One region of the Pseudoalteromonas sp. S1727 genome, then DNA from elsewhere that is predicted to be linked to it. Evidence: riboswitches for the same ligand, from Rfam matches in the RefSeq annotation. Region 1 holds a riboswitch; the other holds the start of a gene.

The links. A riboswitch is a leader RNA that binds a small molecule or an ion and turns the genes downstream of it on or off. The one in region 1 is predicted to bind lysine.
Region 2: it holds a riboswitch for lysine, as region 1 does, so the genes downstream of both, dapA (4-hydroxy-tetrahydrodipicolinate synthase) here and lysC (lysine-sensitive aspartokinase 3) in region 1, are expected to answer to the same signal.

Annotation. Positions count from the first base shown of each region.
Region 1 is NZ_PNDT01000019.1:1,841-14,141, reverse strand. It holds gene CWB85_RS06165 (IS1182 family transposase) at 561-2,003, opposite strand; gene CWB85_RS06160 (zinc-ribbon domain containing protein) at 2,221-2,700, opposite strand; gene CWB85_RS06155 (biotin/lipoyl-containing protein) at 2,706-3,110, opposite strand; gene CWB85_RS06150 (sodium-dependent transporter) at 3,214-4,536, opposite strand; gene CWB85_RS06145 (4'-phosphopantetheinyl transferase family protein) at 4,689-5,435, shown strand; gene lysC (lysine-sensitive aspartokinase 3) at 5,412-6,815, opposite strand; lysine riboswitch at 6,893-7,064, opposite strand; gene nhaD (sodium:proton antiporter NhaD) at 7,179-8,426, opposite strand; gene CWB85_RS06130 (MksB family condensin complex protein) at 8,606-9,895, shown strand; gene CWB85_RS06125 (condensin complex protein MksE) at 9,901-10,446, shown strand; gene CWB85_RS06120 (Mks condensin complex protein MksF) at 10,446-12,301, shown strand, end outside.
Region 2 is NZ_PNDT01000048.1:11,638-23,938, reverse strand. It holds gene CWB85_RS12095 (phospholipase A) at 1-934, opposite strand, end outside; gene CWB85_RS12090 (succinylglutamate desuccinylase/aspartoacylase family protein) at 1,228-2,349, opposite strand; gene CWB85_RS12085 (PLP-dependent decarboxylase) at 2,355-3,560, opposite strand; gene CWB85_RS12080 (2,3,4,5-tetrahydropyridine-2,6-dicarboxylate N-succinyltransferase) at 3,560-4,300, opposite strand; gene dapA (4-hydroxy-tetrahydrodipicolinate synthase) at 4,316-5,200, opposite strand; lysine riboswitch at 5,334-5,528, opposite strand; gene CWB85_RS12070 (DNA-3-methyladenine glycosylase I) at 5,714-6,415, shown strand; gene CWB85_RS12065 (protein adenylyltransferase SelO) at 6,424-7,833, shown strand; gene CWB85_RS12060 (OmpA family protein) at 8,307-9,356, shown strand; gene CWB85_RS12055 (OmpA family protein) at 9,849-10,907, shown strand; gene acnB (bifunctional aconitate hydratase 2/2-methylisocitrate dehydratase) at 11,130-12,301, shown strand, end outside.

The DNA.
Region 1 (12,301 bases):
CTATTATATGTACTAAAGGGATTCGGAAATACTTGAATAAGTTTAACTACAGGTTTGATGCGGCACCCAATTTCAAAGCTAAAATAATTCGCTATTTTGTATATACATTTCTAGTTTTTTTAGCCACTTTTTCATTCGTGTATTTAGCACACTATACGGGAGATTTATTGGGCGTTGACGTTAATAAACCCTTACGGGAAATTCCAACTCATGTTGTTATTTTAGGGTTGTCGGGAATGCTTTTTGCTATAGTGCTTATTTATTCCATTGTGCTTTGGGTTGCCAAATCAATATTTACAAAGTTCAGAGTGTAGTACGAGCAAATAACAAGGCAATCATGACTATGACGTCTAAAGCTAGGCCAGCGCGCATTTTTCGCTAATTTTAGGCATACTTAATAGCCCATATTGCGGCGTTACAACTGTCCCCTATTGACACAGACTGTGTAAAAACTAATTTTTAATAAATTGTCTTAAGTATGTTCTTAGTTTGAAACCATCTAAGATGGTTGCGATCGATTTTTTCTCAGTATCACAATTTTCTCCGCGCGAGCGAAACTGCTATGGCAACGCTACTCTAATCGCTTTACTTAGATCATTAACTCCCATAATTGTTATCATTCTTCTGAAGTTGTAAGCCAGAACATGAAGACTTATTTCTGTCCCCACGCTTTTTAAACCTCGTGTTAGTAAGTGGGTAGCTCCCATCCAGAGTTTAATTGTGCCAAAGGGGTGCTCAACAGTTTGCTTTCGATGAAGCATCAATTCAGGTTCATTCTTTAGCTTTTGAAGCATTTCTTCTGTCAGAACCTCATGCACCCACCGCCTTATTCGCCTAGGGTCTTTTTTAGAGTTAGTGCACTGACTTCTTATTTTACAATCTCGACAAGCAATGTAATTGAAGTAAACATCAAGGTATTTACCTTGCTCAAATACTTGCATTCGATTTTGAAGTTCATTTCCAGCGGGGCATAAGTAAATGTCTTTATTTGCATCGTATTTGAAGAGTGAGCGGTTAAATATCCCTTTCTTTTCAGAGGACGATGTATCCGTCTTGGGCATGATTGGCTCTGCACCCAAATCGATAGTATCTTTTATATCGGGCTGACTGAAGTAACCTTTATCTGCTAATACCCGTATGTCTTTCTTGCGCAATGCTTCTTGTGCGAGTTTTGTCATTGACGCAAGCTGACCTCTATCTGGCACGTTGGTCACGTCATGCGCCACTATGAGGTGGTGCTTGGTATCAACCGCACTTTGCACGTTATAACTCACAACTCTTGTAAAACCTTGAGTTTTCATTAAACGTGAATCAGGATCAGTAGTGGATATTTGCTTGTCAGGATGAGCTTCAACTTGTTCTTTAATCTCGTATAGTTTTTTTAACTGGCTGCGAAAGTCAGCTAGCCTCTCTTTTGTGGCTTTAATTTTTGTGACGTTAGCTTGCTCTTTATCGGCTTCATCAAGTAATTCAAGATAACGTTCAATATTCTTTTCGACTCGGTCGATGTGAAATTTAACTTTGCTTGGCGTAAAATTATTGCCTTTGTTGTTGCTAGCTTTAAACTTACTACCATCGATGGCAACAACTGGTTTCTCAAACATATTCAGGCGACGGCAGACTTCAACAAACGTTTTGCACACATTTTTTATACCGCCTCCGTTGTCTTTTCTAAAGTCAGCAATCGTTTTAAAGTCGGGTGCCAACTTACCAAGTAGCCACATCAGTTCAATATTGCGTTGGCATTCGGTTTCTAATCGGCGAGATGATTGAATACGGTTGAGGTAACCATAAAGATAAAGCTTTAATAGTGTGGCTGGATGATACTTAGGGCGGCCTGTGGACTTTAAGGTTAATCCTTTAAACCCCAATTCAGCTAGATTTAGTTCCTCAATGAAAACATCAATCACTCTGACCGTATTATCTTCACTGACGTAATCTTCCAACGATTCTGGAAATAACGTTGATTGGTCACGACTTTCACCGCTTATAAACTTTGACATATTGCCTCAACCCTCGACTGAATCAATAGTCTTATTATATAAATATCAGTATATTAAGTGAACTAAATGTATAGATTAATCGATCATAAGCAGCAGATACTTAGACCAAAAGGTGATCAGAGTTTTCACACAGTCTGGACACAAATGCGACTCTCAGATTTGATTGATTTCTGCTGATCAAATCTGACAGTTCAAGTTAAGGCTCAACTACTAATACTTACATTTTACGAATAGCGTTTAGTTTATTTACCTTGTTGATCACGCCTAAATCAAAAAGCTGTTGCGCGCTGGATTTGAGCAATTGGGTTTCCTCTGGCGTGCGATGTTCTTTAATGATTAAGTTTGCATAGCTAATTTGCAGCCGGTTTATTGCACGGGTTTTCTTTCGGCATTCAAAGCACTTAATCGCATGTGCATCAATCCAAAATTTTAATTGTTCAAACCAGTATTGTTGCTCTTTCGCAAAAAATATAAATGCTCTGTGACAATCAACACAGTTCTCTTCTATATCAATGTAGAGTTGCCTTGGATATACACTGTAACTTTGTTTTTCGGTTGCTGCGGGAATTGCTGTTTCTGGAAAACAGCGGACACTTTTATAGCGCCAATGGGCATTATCGATTTCTTGCTTTGTATAGCTATTACCTGAAGGAATTGGCTCGCTGCCATATAGTGGGTGGCTTACATATTTGGTCATGTTAGCTATTTCCCAAGCACAAAAAGGATAGCTAAAGCGCCGACTGCTAGAGCAATAATGAAACTTTTATTTAGTTTAGCCAACCAAGGAGAAGCAATAGCGTCTTTCTCTGAGCCGTCTACTCGCGGTGGAAGCTGTTGAGCTGTGGGTCGTGCTGGCAGTTCGCTGTCGGCAAGCTGTTTTATAGTCATGACAACTTGCTCGCCAGTAACGGCATCACCATTGGCAATCGTTATATTCTCAATAATGCCACTGTAATCCGCCATAACTTCTAAAACGACTTTTTCAGTCTCAACATCAAATAGCACATCACCGGCATAGACTAGCTGACCTTCACTAACATAAAGCTTTGCGATGTCTGCTGTGCGTATTGAGTCTGGAAAGACCGGTACTTTCACATCTATGTTCATAATTCCTCCTTGAATAAAACGCAGCGTTAACGCTGCGTGTATTCTCTTATACCTTATAGTCTAACGCTTAAAACTAAAAAACTGACGGCTGACGGCTAAATTATCAACCAAATGCTACATTGGCGAATACCGCGGTCATTAGTATCGGACATACAAAACGGATGTATTGTGCAAACCAAAAACGCATGCCTGTTGCTGCTTCATGTAGTTGATTGCCGCGGTGCCATAACCACCCTACGGTAATAAAGTAAAATAGCCCCATTAATGGTAATTGGTACTGAGTAAGCACCATGATCACTAAGCCAAATAACCAATCAAAGTTAAAGATAATCAGCGATGAAGCAGCAAGAACCGTCAAGCTCACTAAGAAAGTGGCTTTTTTACGTTCAACTTGATGATTTTCAACTAAAAAGGCGACAGGTATTTCGGTTGATGAAATTGTTGAAGTCAGCGATGCAATCGACATTAATACAAAAAACAGTAAGCCAACTAACAAGCCAACTTCACCCATGGTGTTAAATAACTGCGGCAAAATTGCAAAAATTAACTGCCCCTCGCCCACTAGTTTTCCATCACTAAATACTTGTACGCCGTTATGCTGCGCTACATAAATAGCTGGAATAATTAATAGGCCCGCTAAAAATGCCACCCCGGTATCAAGCAAGGCAACCGAGGCTGTTAAGCGTGGTAAATTCGCATCAGGCTGTAAATATGAGCCATAAATCATCATACAACCCACGCCTAACGACAGCGAAAAGAACGCCTGTCCCATTGCAGCAATAATTAAGCTTGGCTCGAGCACTTGGCTAAAATCAGGCACTAAATAGGCTGCAAAACCTTCGCTGGCACCATCAAGGGTTGCTATATAGGCAATTAACCCCACAAGTAATACTAATAACAGTGGCATTAAACGGCGTGACCAGGTTTCAATACCTGACTTAACCCCCTTGAGAATAATGCTCGCGGTGAGGAGCAGCATCAATGGTGTAAATATAAAATTACGTGCCATCGAGTCAGTTTGTAGAAACAGGCTTAATTCATTAAAGCCTAAGAATGTACTTATTGGCTCAAGCGCGTAGGCTAGCATCCAACCGGCCACGATTGAATAAAAGCTCAACATGACAATGGCGCCCACTAAACCTAAATAACCTGCTGCGGCGCCTACATTTGGTGCTTGAGCTTGCCATGCTTTTTTAAGCGCTTTAACCGGATTAGCTTGAGCTTGATGACCTAAATATAATTCAGTATATAAAGCAGGCAGAGCCAATAAAAATATAACAATAAAATAAACCAGCAAAAACGCACCGCCGCCATGATTCGCCGCTTGCGTAGGAAATCCCCAAATATTACCCAATCCAACCGCAGCGCCAGACGCTGCTAAAACAAAGCCAAGGCGGCTTTGAAAACCATCACGCAATTGTGCCATACATCTACAAATCTGTTATTATTTTCATTGTTGTGAATTAAACCATATTTCACAGTCAGTGAGTAATAAATTTGCCTTGGCTTAAATAACCCGTGCACAACCGCACAAAATATAAACATATTTATTCTTTTATCACTTTAATTGTGGATTTTATGCCTGCGTTATTCTTTCAAAAGCAACTAGATATCATTGAGCACACTGTACAGTCACTCAATACACAAACAATTTTGTTATTTGATGCTCAGTTATTAAATGTTGATGAATTCAATCTAAACACATTATTAAGCCCTTTTGAACTTACGGTATTCACTCGCCGTAAGAGTAATAAAGCAAAGCAAGAGTATTTAGCAACACGGTTATTACTTAAGTATTTGGTAAAACGCAGTTTCCCTGAGTTTACCACTCTACCTGCAAATCAACTAAGCTCTGAATTTGACGAGTCTAGTAGTAAATTACTCATCCATATAGCGGGTAGTAGCACAGTAATAAGTAGTTGCCTGTCGCACTCAAATGGTTTTGTTGGTGCGGCATTGAATATCGACCGAATTCAATTTGGCTTTGATATTGAAAAAATAAACTTACAGCGCCCGTTTGAAAAACTCGCTAAGCATTTTTATCATATCGATGAGGTCAATTTAATTACGCAAAATGAATACCAAGGCGCTGAGCGTTTTTTTAGAATTTGGACTTTAAAAGAAGCGCTGGCGAAAGCTACGTCTCGGCCCATTGCCAAACTCTTAAGCCCCAATGTATTTACTGAGCTGACGCAAGCAAACTTAGCGGCGGTGAGCTGCCAATATAATGAGTTTGATATTAGTGTAGTAAGTGAAAAGAGCACTGACTGGCAGTGCTCTGTGGTAAATTCTATTGACTCGTTACGCGCCGTGCTGAGCTTCTAATAAACGACTATGAATAGCTTGGACAACTAAGTCTGACTCGCTTTGCTCAACTAAAAAGCACAAGTTATGTTTACTTGCGCCGTGGCAAATTAGGCGGATATTAAAATCACTTAATACGTTCATTAGGTTCACTTCTTGCTGTTGTAGCTGAATTTGTGAACCAATCAGTGCCACCAGTGTAAGATTGTTTTCAACCGATACATGGCAAAACTCAGCAAGCTTGTCTAAACACTCTTGATCAAGTTCAGGGCGCGACGCATTTGGCGCATTATCTAACGTAATTGCCACACTTATCTCTGAGGTGGTTACCAAATCAACCGAGATATTAAACTCACTTAATATAGTAAATACACGGGCTAAAAAGCCACTTGCTAGTAACATCTCAGGGCTTTTTAGGGTTAACAAAATTTGGTTTTTACGTTGCGTAACAGCACGAATACCTGGTAATTGTGATTTTTCACGTTCGATCCAGGTACCGCCTCGCTCCGGCTCACGGCTTGAACCTACAAATACACTGATGTGGCTGCGGCTCGCAGGTAAAATAGTTGCAGGATGCAATACTTTAGCGCCAAAGGTCGCCATTTCAGCCGCTTCATCAAAACTTAAACGCGCAATCGGAGTCGCTTTGGCACATAAACGGGGATCAGTACTAAATATACCCACTACATCTGTCCAAATATGAACACTTTTCGCGTTGATTGCTTCGGCTAATAATGCCGCACTGTAATCTGAACCGCCACGGCCAAGCGTGGTTGTTTGTCCATGCGCGTCACTACCAATAAAACCTTGAGTAACTACAACATGATCTTTTAAAAGCGGAATTAAATGCTCTCTTGCTGCCGCAGCTGTTGCTGCAACATCTGGCGTTGCTTTAGAAAACTGGCTATCAGTTTTAAGCACTTGGCGAACATCAAAACGAACAGCTTCTAAGCCATTTAAACGCAGCACTTGGGTAAATAAATACGATGATAAACGCTCACCAAAGCTCAGGAGTTCATCTTGTTGTTGTTTTGATTTAACCCCTTCACTTGCTAAGGCTTTAAATGCTTTTAGTGTTTCTTCAAAACCATGAGCTAAATCAGCATCAAGTGACAACTCATTTAAAATCGCGTCTTGAATCGCTACTACGCCGGCAATATTTTCAGCGCGCTCATCACATGAGATATCATTTTTACACAATGTTACTAGGTGGTTGGTCACGCCAGCACTGGCACTAACTGCCACTACCCGTACATTGTTATCGGCTACAATAATTTCACTGCAACGGCTCATTGCATCAAAATTAGCCACACTGGTGCCGCCAAATTTTGCTACTACGATATCTGATTTTTGATTTTTCGCTGACTGTTGTTCATTATTAGCAGCTAATTGGGTATTCATGTCGTCTCCTTTTGTGGCAATCATACCACGATAAAACAAGAAGAACTTGGCAAGGGGGTGCTCGATAAGAAAAGTCCACTGCCAGAAGCTCTCCACCTAATTGGTGACAGTTTTGAGGATTCAGCCCCATAAACCGAAAAACCACTGTGACGTGCAGTTGTTTTTCTCGGCGAATATTTCCCTCCTTAATGGTCGTAGGCAGTCGTCACCTCACATTAAGTACCTAAATACCGCACCTCTTCTGAATGTTAGATTAATTGCATTCTCTAATTATCAATTAAAATAACAAAGCCCACATAAAGTGGGCTTTGAAAGTTATCGTTTAGACGTCTAGCTGTCAAGTTGTTTTAATAATAAAAGCTATTAAATCAAGCTACCTGCTATATATGAGCCAATATAACCGACTGTATACGCGATTAATAGATACACAGACATACGTAAATAACTCATAAATGTGAGCGCTTTTACTTTACTCATAGCAATAATACCGGCCGCAGAGCCGATAATTAGCATAGAGCCACCTACGCCAGTTGCATAAGTAAACGATAGCCATTGCTGCGGACTCATCACAATCTCGGCTTTAAGTAATGCAGCCGTCAGCGGTACGTTATCAACTGCGGCTGATAAAATACCCATTAGGTAGTTCGCATACTGCGCTGGCATTAACTCATAAAGGTGCGTGAACTTGCTTAGCATGCCCACTTCTTTTAACGCCCCTACGAGTAACAACACACCGACGAAGAACAGCAAAGTGTCGTATTCTATTTCTCGGATATAATCGATGATTTTTTTATTTACGTCTTTTTTACGCATTAAGAATTGCGCAACTAAAAACATTAACGATAAACCAAAGAGGAAAGTTAATAACGGCGGTACGTGGTAAAGTACGCTGAAAGTCAGTGTAGCGATAATAGTTGATAAGAAAATAACCGCGATGGTGATATCGGTTTTTTCAATACGGCGCTCTTCTTGTTTGGTGAACTCAACAGCACCATTTAAGCCAAACGACAGCATAATCGCCAGCAACGCCACACTTGCAAGTGCCGGCACGACCAGTAACAATAAGTTAGCAATACTGACTTTACCATCAAGGAAAATCATTAATGTCGTCACATCACCGGTGATCAGTGATACACCACCGGAGTTCACGCTAAAAATAATTAAGGTGGCATATTTAATGAGCTTTTTCGGATCGAGTTTTAACGACATAACCACCGCAAGCGAAATTAATGTAGCGGTAATATTGTCTGATATCGACGAGAATAAAAATGAAAAGCCACCAATCAAAAACATCAGCTTGCGTTCGCTTATAGCACTGGGCATGACTCTGTGCACAATATTTTGGATAAAACCTTTGGAGTTTAAATAGGCAACAAAGGTCATTGCAGCCATTAAAAACAACCATAATGTGGCAATCTCTAAAATATTGTGATCAAGTTGATGTTGTACATTTTCGGGGCTTTCCCCGTTGAGCGGCGAGATAAATAAGATAATCCAGCATAAAGTACCAAAGAAAAGCGTGGTTTTGGCCTTGTTTACATGGATAATATCCTCTATAACGATGAGCACAAATGCTAACGCTATCAGGGTTAGGATAATTGTAGTTACCATGGTGTTTGAACAACCTTTATAAAAATGTAAAAATTGTATGCTATATGCCGCAGGTCGACACGGCGCGCAGTCTAGCACCAAAGACTGTGTAAAACTATTGTAAATTTACTTTTATTCGACTAATCACTGTGAGCTTAAAAATTAGCTAACACAGTATAAATTAGGATTTTTGGAGTTTTATGATCCCAGCTAAAAAGTTGCTAAATACCCTTACAGAGCACTGGGGAATGTTAGAACTGCTATTTAAACGTTTTAAAATGGCCGACTTCAGTCTAAAAGACGTACAAAATGCGATCAAACAAAAACAGCCAACATGGTCAAATGAACGCATATACAAAGAAACCAACCGACTTTTAAACCAAGATATTATTATTCCATTAGCTAAGTCATCGCAGCTAGAAATTAACCGTGCGATCGCAGACTTTGCTACTTTTTTATTACAAGAAGAGCATCTAGGTTTAGCACAAGAGATCACTGTGTTGGTTGACGATTTAGCCAGATTAGGCGATCGCTTAGATAATGCGGGTAATATTGAAGACTACGACGAAATGCGCCGCTTTAGTCGCATTATGGATGATCGGGTGCGCAAAATAATGAAGTTATTTGCTCACAATGAAAATGCAATTTTAAATATTGTTGAACAAGCTAAAGCGAATAACGCTGTTCAATCGCTGCAAAAACGTTACCAAGCAGTCATTGAAGCCTTTGACGAATATATTGAACCGATGCTAGAAATGGTGGATATTCGCGGTAGTTTTCATGCCTGTTTTAATACTATTGAATCCCAGATAAGCAGCCAAATAGAAAGTATTGAACGCAGCGGTAAAGCCTATCAAGACAAACGTATGCTGGAGCGATTGCGCACCCGTATTTTAGAGATGCACCTTGTTGGTCGAGAAAGCTTACGTAAAAGCGCTGATATGTTAATGCCACTGCGCGAAGAGTTACGCCGTAATAATATGATCACTCGTCAAGCCGCTAAGGTACTCGGTTTAGTACGCAAAAATGGCGTTGATAATATGCTCACTGCGGTACAGCCCCATTTTGTGTCTGACACACAGCGCTTTTCATTAGGGCAACAACGCCATATTATTGCTTACATGGCCGCACTCGCTGAGTTTGAACACAGTGAATATGAACTGCCCGATCAACAAGACGTGCCCTCTTTTGTAACGCCTAATATTCCTGATTACCACAATGTAAAAGCGAACTTTAAAAAGCGCTTCAATTCTAAGCGTAAAAAGCCACAGCCATTATTGGCTTTTTTAGGGGAAAGCTACCCCGACCTTGAAGCTGACGAAATGCTGTTTTTATATCAAAAGCTGGTCAGCGACAGTGAGATTGAAATCAGTCAAAGCGATGAAAAAATGCGCGTAAAAATCGCAGGTCAACATTTTTCACTGTTTCCTTTTAATACCAAACCAATTGATTCTAAGCCTGTTGTATCACCACACACAGGGAATGAGTAACCGTTATGACACAAATAAATTTAGATGAACTAAGTCATCTACAAGCGATTAATAAAAAATTAGTCACCGGCTATCACATCAGCGAGCAAGACACTGTAATGTGGCAAGAGCTTGATCAACAAATTGATGCCTACCGCGCATTATTTAATGCATTAGGCCATGATTTACAACACGACAGCCGTGGTTTTTACTATTTTGCCAGTGATGAAAGCACGCCAAACATGGGCAAGATATCCCGTGCAATTGCCCTAACTATTTACATTTTAATTGAGCACTACGCCAACTCAGGTAAAGATCCAATGCGCGCTTTATTTGACGAAGTAAGCGATTTAGAACTGATGCAAACACTAGTGCAAATGAATAAACACTTGTTTGATCAGCTTGAGATTTTCTCTGGCTCTGACTTACGCAAAGACGTGTACTTACGTATGGTACGTTTGGGCCTGAGCCGAGAAGTCGAAACTGGTTTTATGCTACAAGCCCCTATTTATCGCTATATTGATGCCCTAATGGAAGTAAATGAAGAAACCTATATTGGAGAGGACGAATAATGAAAAACCTATACGGCCTCAGTAAGTTGGCATTATTAAATACCGCAGGTTACGCCAAGTGTGTTATTCCACTGGATAAAAGCAGCTCAATTTGTGCGCCTAACAATACCGGTAAAAGCTCGGTCATAAACGCCCTACAGTTTCCCCTTATTAATGATTTACGCCTCACTGAATGGGACGGCCATGATTTAGACGAAACCCGTAAGTTTTATTTTTCATCTGATCAATCTTATATTTTACTCGAAGCCGATCTGCCCCACGGACCTGTGGTGATTGGGGTGGCAGGGCTTGGTAAAATTGCCGGTTACGCCCATCAGTTTTTTTGTTATCAAGGCAAACTTGACCTTGAGCAATATACACAAGGCAAAACCATCATTAAGTTCACTAAGCTGTTTAATCACTTAAAAGAGCAAGGGTTTAATCCGATTGAGCTTAAGGCCCAAGAGCTGAATGCCCTATTGACTGGCGGCGCAACGCCATTTGATGGCGACATTAACTTAAAAATGATCCCGCTCAACAATGTGCAAGACTCAGCCATCTATAAAGAAATTTTCCGCCGTATTTTGAACTTACATAAGCTCGGCGCAGCCGATGTAAAACGCTTTATGTTACGTGTGTTTGAACGCCATATGTCAAACTCTAAGGTCGATTTTTATGAAGTGTGGCGTCGTTCATTCGATAAAGTAAACCGTGCAAAGCGTGAATTAAAAGCCCTTGAGTCAATGCAAGAGCCAATTAGCGCACTTGAATCAATGCTTGAAAACCAAACAGTGTTAAAAGGTAAGTTAGCGGCTTATGCGCCTAAAATAGATCAAGCTCTAATTGATTTTGATACTTATCAACAAGCTCAACTAGACGATCTGAATCTGGCACTTGAAGACATTGAACAGGAAAAGCACGAGTTTGAACAAAAACAACAACTGTATGTACAACAATCTCGTGATATTGAACGTAAGCAAACTCAAATTGAGCAATGGTTTTTAGATTTTAATGCTTTAAAAGCCGAGTTTGAACTAGTCAATAAAGCCACGCTAAAAGTCAGCCTTGCTCAGTTTAAGCAAGATTATGAGTCACTCTCACACTCAATTAATAGTGCTCAAGGGCAAAGCTTACACACTCTTGATTTCCGTATTAGTGAAACGCAAAAACAAATTAAGAGCTTAAAGCTGCAACTTAAAAACCTTGAGTTTAATTTGTTTACGCGTATGCGCGAGGATTTATCGCTCAAAGAAGTCGAAGAAATTTCGCGTATTTTAAACCCTGATATTCTCTCGTTTGCAACCACCAGCAACGGTGATATTACTATTACCGACGAAGATGCCTTTGGTGCGTTTTTAGAGCAATTATCAGAAAACGTAAAAGGCGGCATACTCACCCTACCCGGCGCAACGATTAAACTGAAAAAGCTCTCACCAGTACAAATGCAAAGTGGCGAAAATAAAGAGCAACTTACAGCGCAGTTAAATGCTCTTGAAAATTCATTGCAAGAATTTAAGCAACAGCGAGACGTTGCGGCCAATGTGGCTGAGAAGCAAAAAGAAAAAGATACACTTTATGATGAGCTAATCAGTGCCGAAAGCGCGCTTAAACGCTTTGAACAATTTGAAGTGATGCTGCAATCCATTGATGCACAAGCCATGCTAAAAGAGCAATTACTAGCAGAGCGCGAGCAAGTTGATGATTACTTGCAAGATATTCAAGCAAATAGTGGCTCAATTGCAGATAGACGCTCAATAATAAAGTCTAAAAAAGAACTTATATCACGCCAAGCGGATCGTCTGCGCCAAGTTAAATCGGAGCGAATCGACCATACGCTTGATTTATACAGCGGAAAAGTCACGCCTTATATGATCGA
Region 2 (12,301 bases), on a different contig from region 1:
ATCGGCCCCATAAAGGAAATGACCAATCTAATTGAATTGCGCCGCGGTTATCCGAATTTAAGTTATTGCGAGTCATAAAGCTAAACTCATGGTCTTCGTAGCGGTATGCGCCAGAAAATTCAAAGTAACCCATATATTTATAGATATCTGGATTATCGTCACCTTTAGCCTGCAGTGGATTTTCTTTTTCATCTTCAGGAATGCGATACCAAGGCTTAAAGCTAAAAACAAATCCTTCATTCTCCCAAATAAAATCGGCATAAATACGATTCCATGAGCGAGAGTTAGGTTGGCTACGACCATTAGATTGGTGAACTAAACCGATTGCAATGGCCATTTCATCGCCCCACAGTACATTTTCCGGGTCTAGGTAGTTAACCCAAAAAATCTCAGGTTCATAATTGGTTTCACGAAATGGCGATGAAATATCATCATTATAGAATTGCCAAAATGATTGTAGAGTAAAGCCAAAGTAAATGGCTTGATCTTTATCTGCAAAGTCATTGTACAAAGGGACTTTAATCGACAATTGATATTTTATTTCTAAGTTATCGAGTGGCTCGCCATCGCTGTCCTCAGATAGTTCATTTAAGCTACTAAATGGCCTAGTATTAGGATTAGAAACATACGACAGCGGTAAAATGTAATTGCGTTTATGTGGGGTGATCACATTGCGATTTTTTTGGCTGACTTCTTCACGCGCTTTGCGTTTATCCAGTGCTGTTACTTGCTTACTTTCCTCTAATGATGAGCATTTTTCGCGTAATTGCGCTAGTGTCATTTCGTCAGAGCCGCCAATTGCCTCGTTTAAAATACATTGTTTTACCAGCTCAAGCTCATCATCTTGTTCGTTGGTTTTTGTTGCCGGTTCTGATTGCGCAAATGCGGTGCTTGATAATAGTGCAGTGAATAAGATCCCATAGTGCCAAGTCATTATTATTCCTTTGATAAAATCAAATAGAGAGTCGCTATTGTGTATTTCGAATAAATTAAAGTTAACTAATTTCAGTGTCATAGAAATATTGAAAATTGCGATTTTTACAATTTATCCACTATTGACTGTAACTGAATATCAGTGAATTGCTACTGAACTTACGTGATTGTGGCGCTTTTCGATCATAAATACAAAGAAAAAGCGGCCGAAGCCGCCTGTTCAATGCACGTTTTCCAATTGGATAATCGTGCTCTCACGCAATGAGAAGGGTTGAGCTTTCAATGGGAAGTAACTTAAAGCTCAAATACGTTGGTAAAAAACTTATATAGCTCAGTGCCTTGATTTACGCTTGCTGAAGCAAAGTGCAAAATTGCGATGGCATCGCAATCAAGTGTTAGTGTTTGCAAAGGTTGTTCACTTAAATAGCGCTCCATGCGTAGCACTTTAGCAATCGGCTCACCGGCTTTAATATACCCGCCTAGTGGCGCTATATACTCAACCATGCCGCCCATAGGCGCATAGTAAGCAAGGTAATCATTTAAATTACAGCCGTAGCGCTTCATCATTTTTGGTTGATACGGTGCATCGACGAATGCTTGTTTATAATTTAGATAACTTAAAATGCTATTTGCGTCATCGAGAGCGGCACTCAAATCAATTTTTTCTTGGCTGCCAAGCTCAACGGTAAACGCTTCAACCTGCACATTAAACTTACGGCCTTGCTTTGCTAATTCTTCAGTTAACTGCCACCACGGGCAAAAACTGGCTTCATCCATTGCACCATCAAAGTCGTTTGGAATAAACAATACGTGGGGAATATTAAAATAGCGGGCACTGTCTTTGGCGTAATCTGGGCAATACAAGTGCTGACTTGAGATTGGGCCGGTGTGTAAATCCAGAACGATATCAGCCTGATGAGCTAATTTTTGCAAATTCAGGGCAATACGTTTACCAGTGGTTAAACGGTAAGCTGGGCCCGTTAATAGCTGATCTATTTCATCGATAAGTGCTGCTTTAAAGGCGCTTTTTAAAGTCTGATCATCGGCATCCGCGTATTGCTCGGCAAACTCAGTTGCAAGCTTGCTAGTGCAGTGATACATGCGATTCCAATTAGTGCCGGTAATTGGATCAAAGCGACCAAGGGTAAATTCCCCTGATTTTTGATTACAACCAATGGGGTTAGCATACGGGACTAAGGTAATATCGCCTTTAAGTTTATGGTGTTTAAGTTGTTCGAGTAACTGGTAAATAACCGCATTACCCTGTACTTCTGCTCCATGCATGTTGGCTTGCACATACACACTTGGTCCGCTGCCATCGCCTTTTAAGCGATAAACAGGAATAGTGAGTGGCAGGCCGTTTGCAACTTCACCAACTACGATGTTTTCTTGGCTGATAGCTGTTGTAATACTCATATCAATTACCTTAAATAGTAGCTGGCATCTTCTGCTTGACGAATACAGTGAAGCTCACCGTTTTGTAAAACGTACTCGGCGGCAAGTTCATGGCATAAAAAGTACGGCATGCTTTCGGTAAAGCCGTACGCACCACATTGACTAAACACCAGCCAGTCGTGCTCGTTTAAATCATTGGGTAATTGGTGTTCACCCAAACAATCAAGTGCTGTGCACAGTGGGCCATACAAACTCATCGCTTGCGTTGTTGCGTTTGACTCACGCAATAGTCGCACAGGGAAGTCTTGGCTGGTTACCGCAGGGCGCAATAAGTGGTTTATTCCGCCACTTAAAATCACTTGCTGTTGACCATAATTAAGCTTGCTTTCAACCACTGGAGTTGCGTAATGACCACATTCACCAACAGCATAGCGGCCTAGTTCCATCCATAATTGTTCAACACCTGCATCACGCTTAATTTTTGCAAGCGCTGCTATTAATGCGTCCCAGCTTAGAGTAGGGGCATCTAATGTATAAGGAATGCCTAAACCACCACCTAAATCGAGTACTTTTAAATTGATATTTAAATCAGCTGCGAGTTGTTGTAATGGCGCGACCATTTGTGACCAAAGCTCGGCGAGTTTGTCACTGCTAAGCATATTACCCCATTGGAAAATATGCAGGCCGTCAAAGTTAAGTGCAGGGTAGTCATGAATGTAGAGTGCTTGCCATTCATCACAACCTAAGCCAAATGGCGTTAGGCTATCGCCACCCAGTGGGTTTTTTTCGCCCTCAGGCCAGCGTAATTGTACGCGTAGTAAAACCTGAAGCTGGCATTGTTGAGCAAGCGCCTGCTCATTTAGCCAGCGAACTTGATTGAGACTTTCGGCCACAAAAATACGTACGCCACGCTCAATAAAGTGTTTAATTTGTTTTGGGCTCTTTGCAGGCCCAGTGTTGAGCACGCGCTCGCTGTTAATACCTTGTGCTAGTACTTGCTCAAGTTCGCCTTTGCTTGCCACATCAAAATTAAAACCTGCGCTATCTAAGCTCTGTATCACTTTAGATAACGGGTTAGCTTTTACGGCATACCAAAGTTTTACTTCAGTTTGTGCCACTAAACGCGCTAAGTGCGTGTTTAGGGTATCAAGATCGTAAACAAAAAATGGTGTATCAAGCTGAGTTGATAACTCATCAATGGCGGTTTTAACTGGCGTGCTCAAAAAGGTCATTAACGTAAAACCTCTTCAAGAAGTAATGACGCATCACTTTGTTCATCACGGTATTTTACGATTAATGCGCATGACATGCTCAAGCCTTGTTCGCGCGCCCAGGCGTTAGATGCAGGACGAGAGCCAGGAATAACAATCGCGTATTCTGGAATTGGCTCGCCTTTATCTAGTTGACGCTCGTTAACACAGTCATAAACAGGAATAGTCGCTGATAAACGCACGCCCGGTGCAAGTACAGCGCCTTTTTTAACGACTACGCCTTCAACAATCACACAGCCTGCACCAATGAATGCATCGTCTTCTACCACAACTGGGCTTGCACCAATTGGCTCAAGTACGCCGCCTAATTGTACCGCTGCACTTAAATGCACATTTTTACCTACTTGCGCGCACGAACCTACTAAGGCGTGGCTATCAACCATAGTGCCTTCGTCAATAAATGCACCAATATTCACGTACGCTGGTGGCATAATGATCGTACCTTTAGCTACGTGCGCACCACGGCGTACACTTGAGCCACCAGGTACCATACGAACGCCAGCATCGGCTGTAAAACCTTGTGGTGCTAAATTGTGTTTATCAACAAATCCACCTGGGAATTCAGTATTAGTGCCGTTTTTAAACGCTTCTAAAATGCCCTGTTTAACGTCAACATTTGCATGCCATTGGCCGCTTTCGTCTTGTGTTGCTGCGCGTACTGCGCCCGATTCTAAATTATTTAATAGTTCTAACCAGCTCATTATAAAAACCTGTGTTTAATGCCAAGATAAAATGGTGTTGTTTGCATGACTGATGCAATCAGTTTGTGTTAACTCAAGATGCGTTAAAGGCGGACGTAAATACGGGCTACGAATACGCCCTTGTAAATGCATCAATACTTTAACGGGAATAGGGTTTGCCACGGCAAACAAGCTTTGAATCGCTTGAGACCAGTCGGCAAATAAATTGGGGTGTTGACCGCTAAGGCTACGTCTCACAAATTCATGGGTTTGCTCAGGCCATGCATTGGCAGCAACTGACACTAAGCCTTTCGCGCCTGCTTGTGCAAAGTAAGGCATTAGCGCGTCATCACCACTAAAGATTGCTAAATCAGGGGCTACTTTTCTAAAGCCTTCAAATTTGGCTATGTCGCCACTGGCTTCTTTCAGTGCCCATAAATTTTTATGATCTTTTAAATTACTGATGACCTCAGGAGGGATCGCAACGGCGCTACGCCCTGGCACGTTATAAAGCATACAAGGGTGCTTACTGGCATTGAGCAGGCTTTCAAACCAATGAGTTTGACCAACTACACCTGGTTTTGCATACACAGGAGAGCCAAGTAAATAGCCGTGAATAGGAAGTTGATTGCAGTATTCAACCCACGCAATTTGTTGCTTTAGGTTCATACCGCCAACGGCAACCATCAGTGGCACGGTTGGTGCTAATTGGCATACGTGCTCAACAATCGCTTGCTGCTCTTTTAATGTTAAGGCAAGACCTTCTCCGGTGCTGCCAAGTAGTAATATACCATTGTTAGCTGCTTGTTGTTGTGCAACTAACTGGTTAAGTACGCCATAGTCGACGTCGCCTGCATCTGTAAAAGGGGTGACAAGCGCGGTCCATAATGGGTAGTTGTTTAAATTAAAGTTGTTGATCATCTCTCACGAACTTATAAATTATTCGAAGAGTTAAGGAAGCTTTTATGATTGGAGCCGCATTAACGTCGTTCGAACTAATAATTCGAAGAGCGAATGGGCTTAATACAATAGGGCGCAATGGCCTTATTATGCTAAGACCAGAAGCTCTCCACCAAACAAATTAACAGCGTTGCTGTTATTGGTGACAGTCGCTGGGATTCAACCCAGTCGCCCGAAATAACCCTTCACAAAAAGTGTTACTTCTCGGCGTTAATTCCCCTCACGTATGATCATTGGAGTTTTGTGCTCCTCACATACGCTACCTGAATAACGCACCTCTTCTAGCCCACAGCGCAAGTTTTAAGAAAAACTCACACCTTAAATAGGGGTAATGACGGAGATTAAAGCATTTTAGCCGTCTAGGTGTCAAGGATGGATATTTTTAAGTTAATTTACCCTGCAATGTGCTCCTGACATTTTTTTACAACGTAAATAACGTTACAGTAAGCTTAATAACAGTAGTGGTAGTGAATGATGGAAAAGTTTCAAGATATATATCAACGAGCGGCACAGAGAAAAGGTGGCGAAGCAATGTTACAGCAATTGCTTGTGGCTCCAAAAACAGCAATACAATTACGGACTCTACCTGATGATGTATGGCTTGAAGAATTTACCCGCAAGGTTTTTCAAAGTGGTTTTTATTGGTCGGTGATCAACAATAAATGGGCTGGCTTTCGTGACGTTTTTTGGGACTTCAGTGTCGAAAAGTTACTCATGATGCCACCGGATATGCTCGAGCAAAAAGCCAGTGATGAGCGAATTGTGCGTAACTTTAAAAAAGTACAAACCATTCCACATAACGCTTATATGATCCATGATGTTGCCACAGAACATGGTAGTTTTAGTCAATTTATTGCCGATTGGCCAACAGACGACATAATTGGTTTGTGGGGATATTTAAAAAAGCACGGTGCACGTTTAGGGGGTAACACAGGACCTTATGCATTACGTGCTCTTGGTAAAGATACCTTTTTATTATCTCGTGACGTAGAAAGTTATTTGCGGGCGCATAAAATAATTGATGGTGGCCTACAAACTAAAAAGTCACTAGCTGCGGCGCAAGCATTTTTTAATGAGTTACAACAGCAAAGCGGTTTAAGTTTACAAGAGCTAAGCTTAATTCTCGCGTACAGCGTGGGTGATAACCGCGTTGGCATACAAACAACCCAAGCTTAAGGAATACCATGAAACTCGTTGCGCGCTATACCCAGATTGCAGATGATTTTGCAGTACCAGATTTTCCTAGTGTCGTTGCAGCACCCACATTATTGTTGTGGAACGATGTTTTAGCTCAACAGCTTAATATTGATGTGGCCTGCGCTGAACGTGCAGACATTTTTGCTGGTAATCAAAGTAACAGTAACATAGAACCTGTTGCACTGGGTTATTCTGGGCATCAGTTTGGTCATTTCTCACCGCGATTGGGAGATGGTCGCGCACACTTACTAGGGGCGGTGACAGATCAAGAGCAACAGCTATGGGACATTCAGTTGAAAGGTTCGGGCGCTACGCCATTTTCACGCGGTGGTGATGGCCGTTGTGCAATCGGTCCTGCTGTACGTGAGTATATAATGAGTGAAGCCATGCATGCACTCGGCGTACCCACTACACGTTGTTTGGCGGTTGTTGCCAGCGGCGAAACCGTCTACCGACAACCACCTCAGCCGGGAGCAATTGTAACCCGCGTTGCCAGCAGTCACATTCGAGTTGGCTCATTCCAGTATTTAGCCACACAAGGAGATGTTGCAGGTTTACGGGCCTTGGCTGATTTAGCCATTGAGCGACATTATCCTGAAATAACGACTTCTGGCGCTGAGCGCTATTTAGCATTTTTAGCTAAGGTTGTTGAAAAACAAATAGCCCTTGTGGTGAGTTGGATGCGAGTTGGTTTTATTCATGGCGTGATGAATACCGATAATACGCTAGTTAGCGGTGAAACCATTGATTACGGCCCTTGTGCGATGATGAATAAGTTTGATTTTGATACCGTATTTAGCTCTATAGACCGTCAAGGGCGTTATGCTTTTGGTCATCAGCCAAATATTGCAAATTGGAACTGTGCCCGTTTAGCCGAAAGTTTAATGCCTTTGATCAGTAGCGATGATGAGCAAGCGGTAGCCTTATTAAGCCCAATTATTAATGGCTTTGCTGAGCAGTTTAATCATGCATTTAGCCAAATGTGGGCGCAGAAGCTGGGACTTGATGGTGAGCAAGTAGGGGATAAAGAATTAGTTTCCGAGCTACTAACGTTGTTGAAAACGCACCAACTTGATTACACCAATACTTTTAATGCGTTGACGCAATCATTGCAAGGTAATAGTGATATACCTCAAGAGTTAACTACGTGGTCACAGAGTTGGTTACAAAGAACATCTACCGACAGCTACTTTATAATGAGTAAAGTGAATCCAAAATTGATCCCGCGCAATCATATTATTGAAGATATCTTACAAGATTTTACGCGGCAGCAGCACAGTCCCATATTGAACGAATATTTGCATGCATTGCAACAGCCATATCAATCCCAAGTAAAAGAGTCATGGACTTTAGCCCCTAAAAATGAACTAAATTATCAGACATTTTGTGGTACCTGATGACGCACCACGCTGAGTTAGTATATTCCTATTTATATCGCTCCTCACTGAAAGTAAGTCATTATTGTGAGGAGATATTTACTTTGCTTACTTTAGGCTGATTATTAACTGTTATTCATTAATCTTTCATAAGAAATAAATACGCTTCCTACTTGTTGATTTAAAATTAACCAATATAATACACGTGAGAGTTTTAAAATTTACACGCGTACTAAAGTGCGCTTATCACTGTAAATACTGACTATGGGAGGTTTTTTTAGTGTTATGTTTGGGTGATTTAGCTGTAGGTTAGGTAAAGTCTTTTATCTCGTCTATACTTATTACTGTTTGTATTAAAACCACTTTAGTTGACAAAAACACAATTCAAGCGTTTTCGTTAAGTAATGATTAACAAATCTCTTTGTACTCAGGTTAAATGTTAAGAGCTAGGGTCACTTAGCTACAATTTTAATTGTGAAAATGGGAAGGAAACAATGAAATTAAAATCACTTACTATTGCTGTAGCACTAGCTGCAACTAGCGCTTCAAGTTTCGCAGCCGATAAAGAAGGCTTTTATATAGGTGCATTCGGCGACTATTATGATGCATCATGGGAAAATGTCCGAGGCAGTGCAGGCACTAACGTTGATGATTCAACAGGTTGGGGGGCGGAAATCGGTTATCGTTTTAACGACTACTGGAGCGCACGTTTAGAATACGCTGATATGGATTTTGATATCTCAAGCTCAAACCCTGCGATGACTGCAACAAGTATGGACGGAAAACGTTACGGTATTGATGGCCTATACCATATCAATGGCGGCCCTTTCTACGGGATCTTTGGTTTGAAAAATCTTGATGTTGTAGATGAAGATTTAATGTTTGCTAATCTGGGTGCAGGTTACCAACATTATTTTACAGATAATTTTGCTTTTAATGCTGAAACTTCTCTATATCAAGGTCTTGACCGTGGCTACACAGATGTTGGTGCTAAATTAGGTCTTAGTTATATCTTTGGTGACCAAAGTCCAGCACCTGCGCCAGTAGAGCCAGCGCCAGTAGTGGCGGGTCCTATGGACAGTGATAATGATGGTGTTATCGATGCTGATGACCAATGTGCTAATACACCGACGACTGATGCCGTTGATGATAACGGTTGCACATTGTATGAAGATAAAGAAGTAACAATGGCATTGTTAGTTACATTCCCGCACGATGTTGCCGAAGTACCAAATGGCTATTTTGATGATATTGCTGATTTAGCCGCGTTTATGAAAGAAAACGATGGAACATCAGTTTTATTAGAAGGTCATGCTTCAGCTGTAGGTGATGCTGATTACAATATGCAATTATCTAAAAAACGTGCACAAGATGTAGCAGATGTACTAATTAAAGATGGCATCTCATCTGAAAGAGTATCTACTATTGGTTATGGTGAGGAGCGTTTGTTGAATACAGCAAACACACTTAAAGCTCACGCACAAAATCGCCGAGTAGAAGCTCAGGTTAAGAGTGTTGAACGAGTTAAAGTTCTTCGCAAATAATTTTATTTACTGAGCTAAAGTTGCTTTAACATTTTAACTCAGCAACTTTAGCTTTTAGAAAGTTGACTTGATTAACTCAAGTCGACTTTTTTTTGCTTTTAAAATACCTACCAATATTTACTTTTTGAGTAAACGGGCTAACACTGTATGATGTTACTCTTGACTACTTAATCATTTTTCGCTTTTAATTAAAGTGAATTTAAACTTGATTTAAAGTAATAAAGCCGTAAATAATTGTAGTATTCTTATTGTTAATCAATTAATTTGTCGAAGTTTGAAATGAGTTAAATAATTTTGAGAGCTCGCGAAATATCTAGCGAGTTAAGAATTGATATAGGTATTGTCGTATTTTGTGTTGTTCCAACCTATTGGACTTCACTATAAATTTCAGTTTCTATAGGCTTATTAAGTTTGGATTAATTGGTCATCATCTATCTTAGAGCGAGTTTGGCCAAATGGCCTTTAGGTATTTTTAATGGAAAGGAATGAAACATGAAACTTAAATCTCTTACTATTGCTTTAGCACTAGCTGCAACTAGCGCTTCAAGCTTCGCGGCTGAAAAAGAAGGCTTCTTTATCGGTGCTTTTGGCGATTACTATGATGCATCATGGGAAAATGTTCGTGGTAGTGCTGGTACTAATGTTGATGATTCAACGGGTTGGGGTGCTGAGCTAGGTTATCGTTTTAACGATTACTGGAGCGCACGTTTAGAATATGCAGATATGGATTTTGATATCTCAAGTTCAAACCCAGCTATGACTGCAACGAGCATGGACGGCGATCGTTTAGGTATTGATGGTCTTTACCACATTAACGGCGGCCCTTTCTATGGTATTTTTGGTCTTAAGCAATTAGACATTACTGAAAATTTAATGTTTGCTAACTTAGGTGCTGGTTATCAACACTATTTCACAGATAACTTTGCATTCAACGCTGAAGCTACAATGTACCAAGGACTTGACCGTGGTTACACTGATGTTGCTGGTAAGCTTGGTCTTAGCTATATTTTTGGTGAGCAAGGTTCATCAGCTCCAGTTGAAGCAGCTCCTACAGCAGCTGTTGTTCCAGTAGCTGTTGCTCCAGTTGACAGTGATGGCGATAACATCCCAGATGCAGACGACCAATGTGCAAACACACCAATGACTGACGCTGTAGATGGCACTGGTTGTACATTATATGAAGATCGTGAAGTAACTAAGAGCTTATTAATTACTTTCCCTAATAATACTTCTAAAGTATCGCAAAAATACTTAGATGATATTGATGCAGCGGTTGCATTCTTAAAAGAGTACCCAGGAACTGAAGTTCTTTTAGAAGGTCACACTTCTTCAGTGGGTAAAGCTGACTATAACAAATGGTTATCTAAAAAACGTGCTGACGCTGTTGCAGCTCGTCTTATTGAAGATGGTATTGATAAAAAACGTATCATTACTGTTGGTTTAGGCGAAGAGCGTCTTAAAAACCCTGCAAACACGGCTGAAGCGCATGCTGAGAACCGTCGTGTTGAAGCGCATGTAACTGTTATTGAACGCGTAAAAGTAGAGCGTTAATACTATCTTAAATTAAAAAAACCCAGCAATGCTGGGTTTTTTTATGCCTGATAATAACTGGGTTGTAATTAATATTCATGTGATTGGTGTTTTCCTTAATTAACATTCACATAATTTATAGTGAGTATTATGTTTTGCTTTACAGGATGGATTTTAATCTATACTTAAAAGCTTTATTATAAATCGTCAAAATACTTTCACGTCACCAAAGAGGGCTATATTGTGCTACAGGATTATCGTAAACACGTAGAAGAACGTGCCGAATTAGGTATCGTACCAGCGCCATTAGATGCTCAGCAAACAGCTGATCTTATTGAGCTAGTTAAAACTCCCCCGGCTGGTGAAGAAGAGTTTATTCTAAATTTACTGGTGAACCGTGTACCACCTGGTGTGGATGATGCAGCGTATATTAAAGCTGGCTTTTTAGCCGCAATTGCTAAAGGGGATGCATCGTCGCCGCTTATCTCAAAAGAAAAATCCGTAGAACTACTGGGTACAATGCTTGGTGGTTACAATATCGCCCCTCTGATTGATTTACTTGATGATGAGTCGCTTGCGCCAATCGCCGCTAAAGGCCTTGCTAATACCCTATTAATGTTTGATGCATTTTATGATGTTGAAGAGAAGGCCAAAGCAGGTAATAGCTTTGCTAAGCAAGTGATTGAATCATGGGCAGATGCACAGTGGTTTACTAGCAAGCCAGCTGTTGCTGAAAAAATTTCTGTGACTGTTTTTAAAGTAACCGGCGAGACAAACACTGATGATTTATCACCCGCACCGGATGCTTGGTCTCGTCCAGATATCCCTCTACATGCTTTAGCAATGTTAAAAATTGAACGCGACGGTATCAAACCAGATAAAGACGGTGAAGTCGGGCCAATTACGCAGCTAGAAGAATTAAAAGCAAAAGGCCTGCCCTTGGCGTATGTTGGTGATGTTGTTGGGACGGGCTCCTCCCGTAAGTCTGCCACTAACTCGGTGCTTTGGTTTATGGGTGATGATATTCCGTTTGTACCAAACAAGCGTGTTGGTGGTGTATGTTTAGGCAATAAAATAGCGCCAATCTTCTTTAATACGATGGAGGATTCTGGTGCGTTACCAATTGAGTTGAATGTTGATGAACTTAATATGGGTGAACAAATTGATATCTATCCATATGAAGGTGTTGTGAAGCGCTACGGTACAGATGAAGTGATCTCCACATTCGAACTTAAATCAGATGTCATTCTTGATGAGGTTCGTGCTGGTGGTCGGATCCCACTGATCATTGGTCGTGGCTTAACTGATAAAGCCCGTACCTCCCTTGGCTTAGGTGCAACGGATGTATTTAAAGTACCCGCTATCACTGAGCTGTCTGATAAAGGCTTTACACTTGCACAAAAAATGGTGGGTAA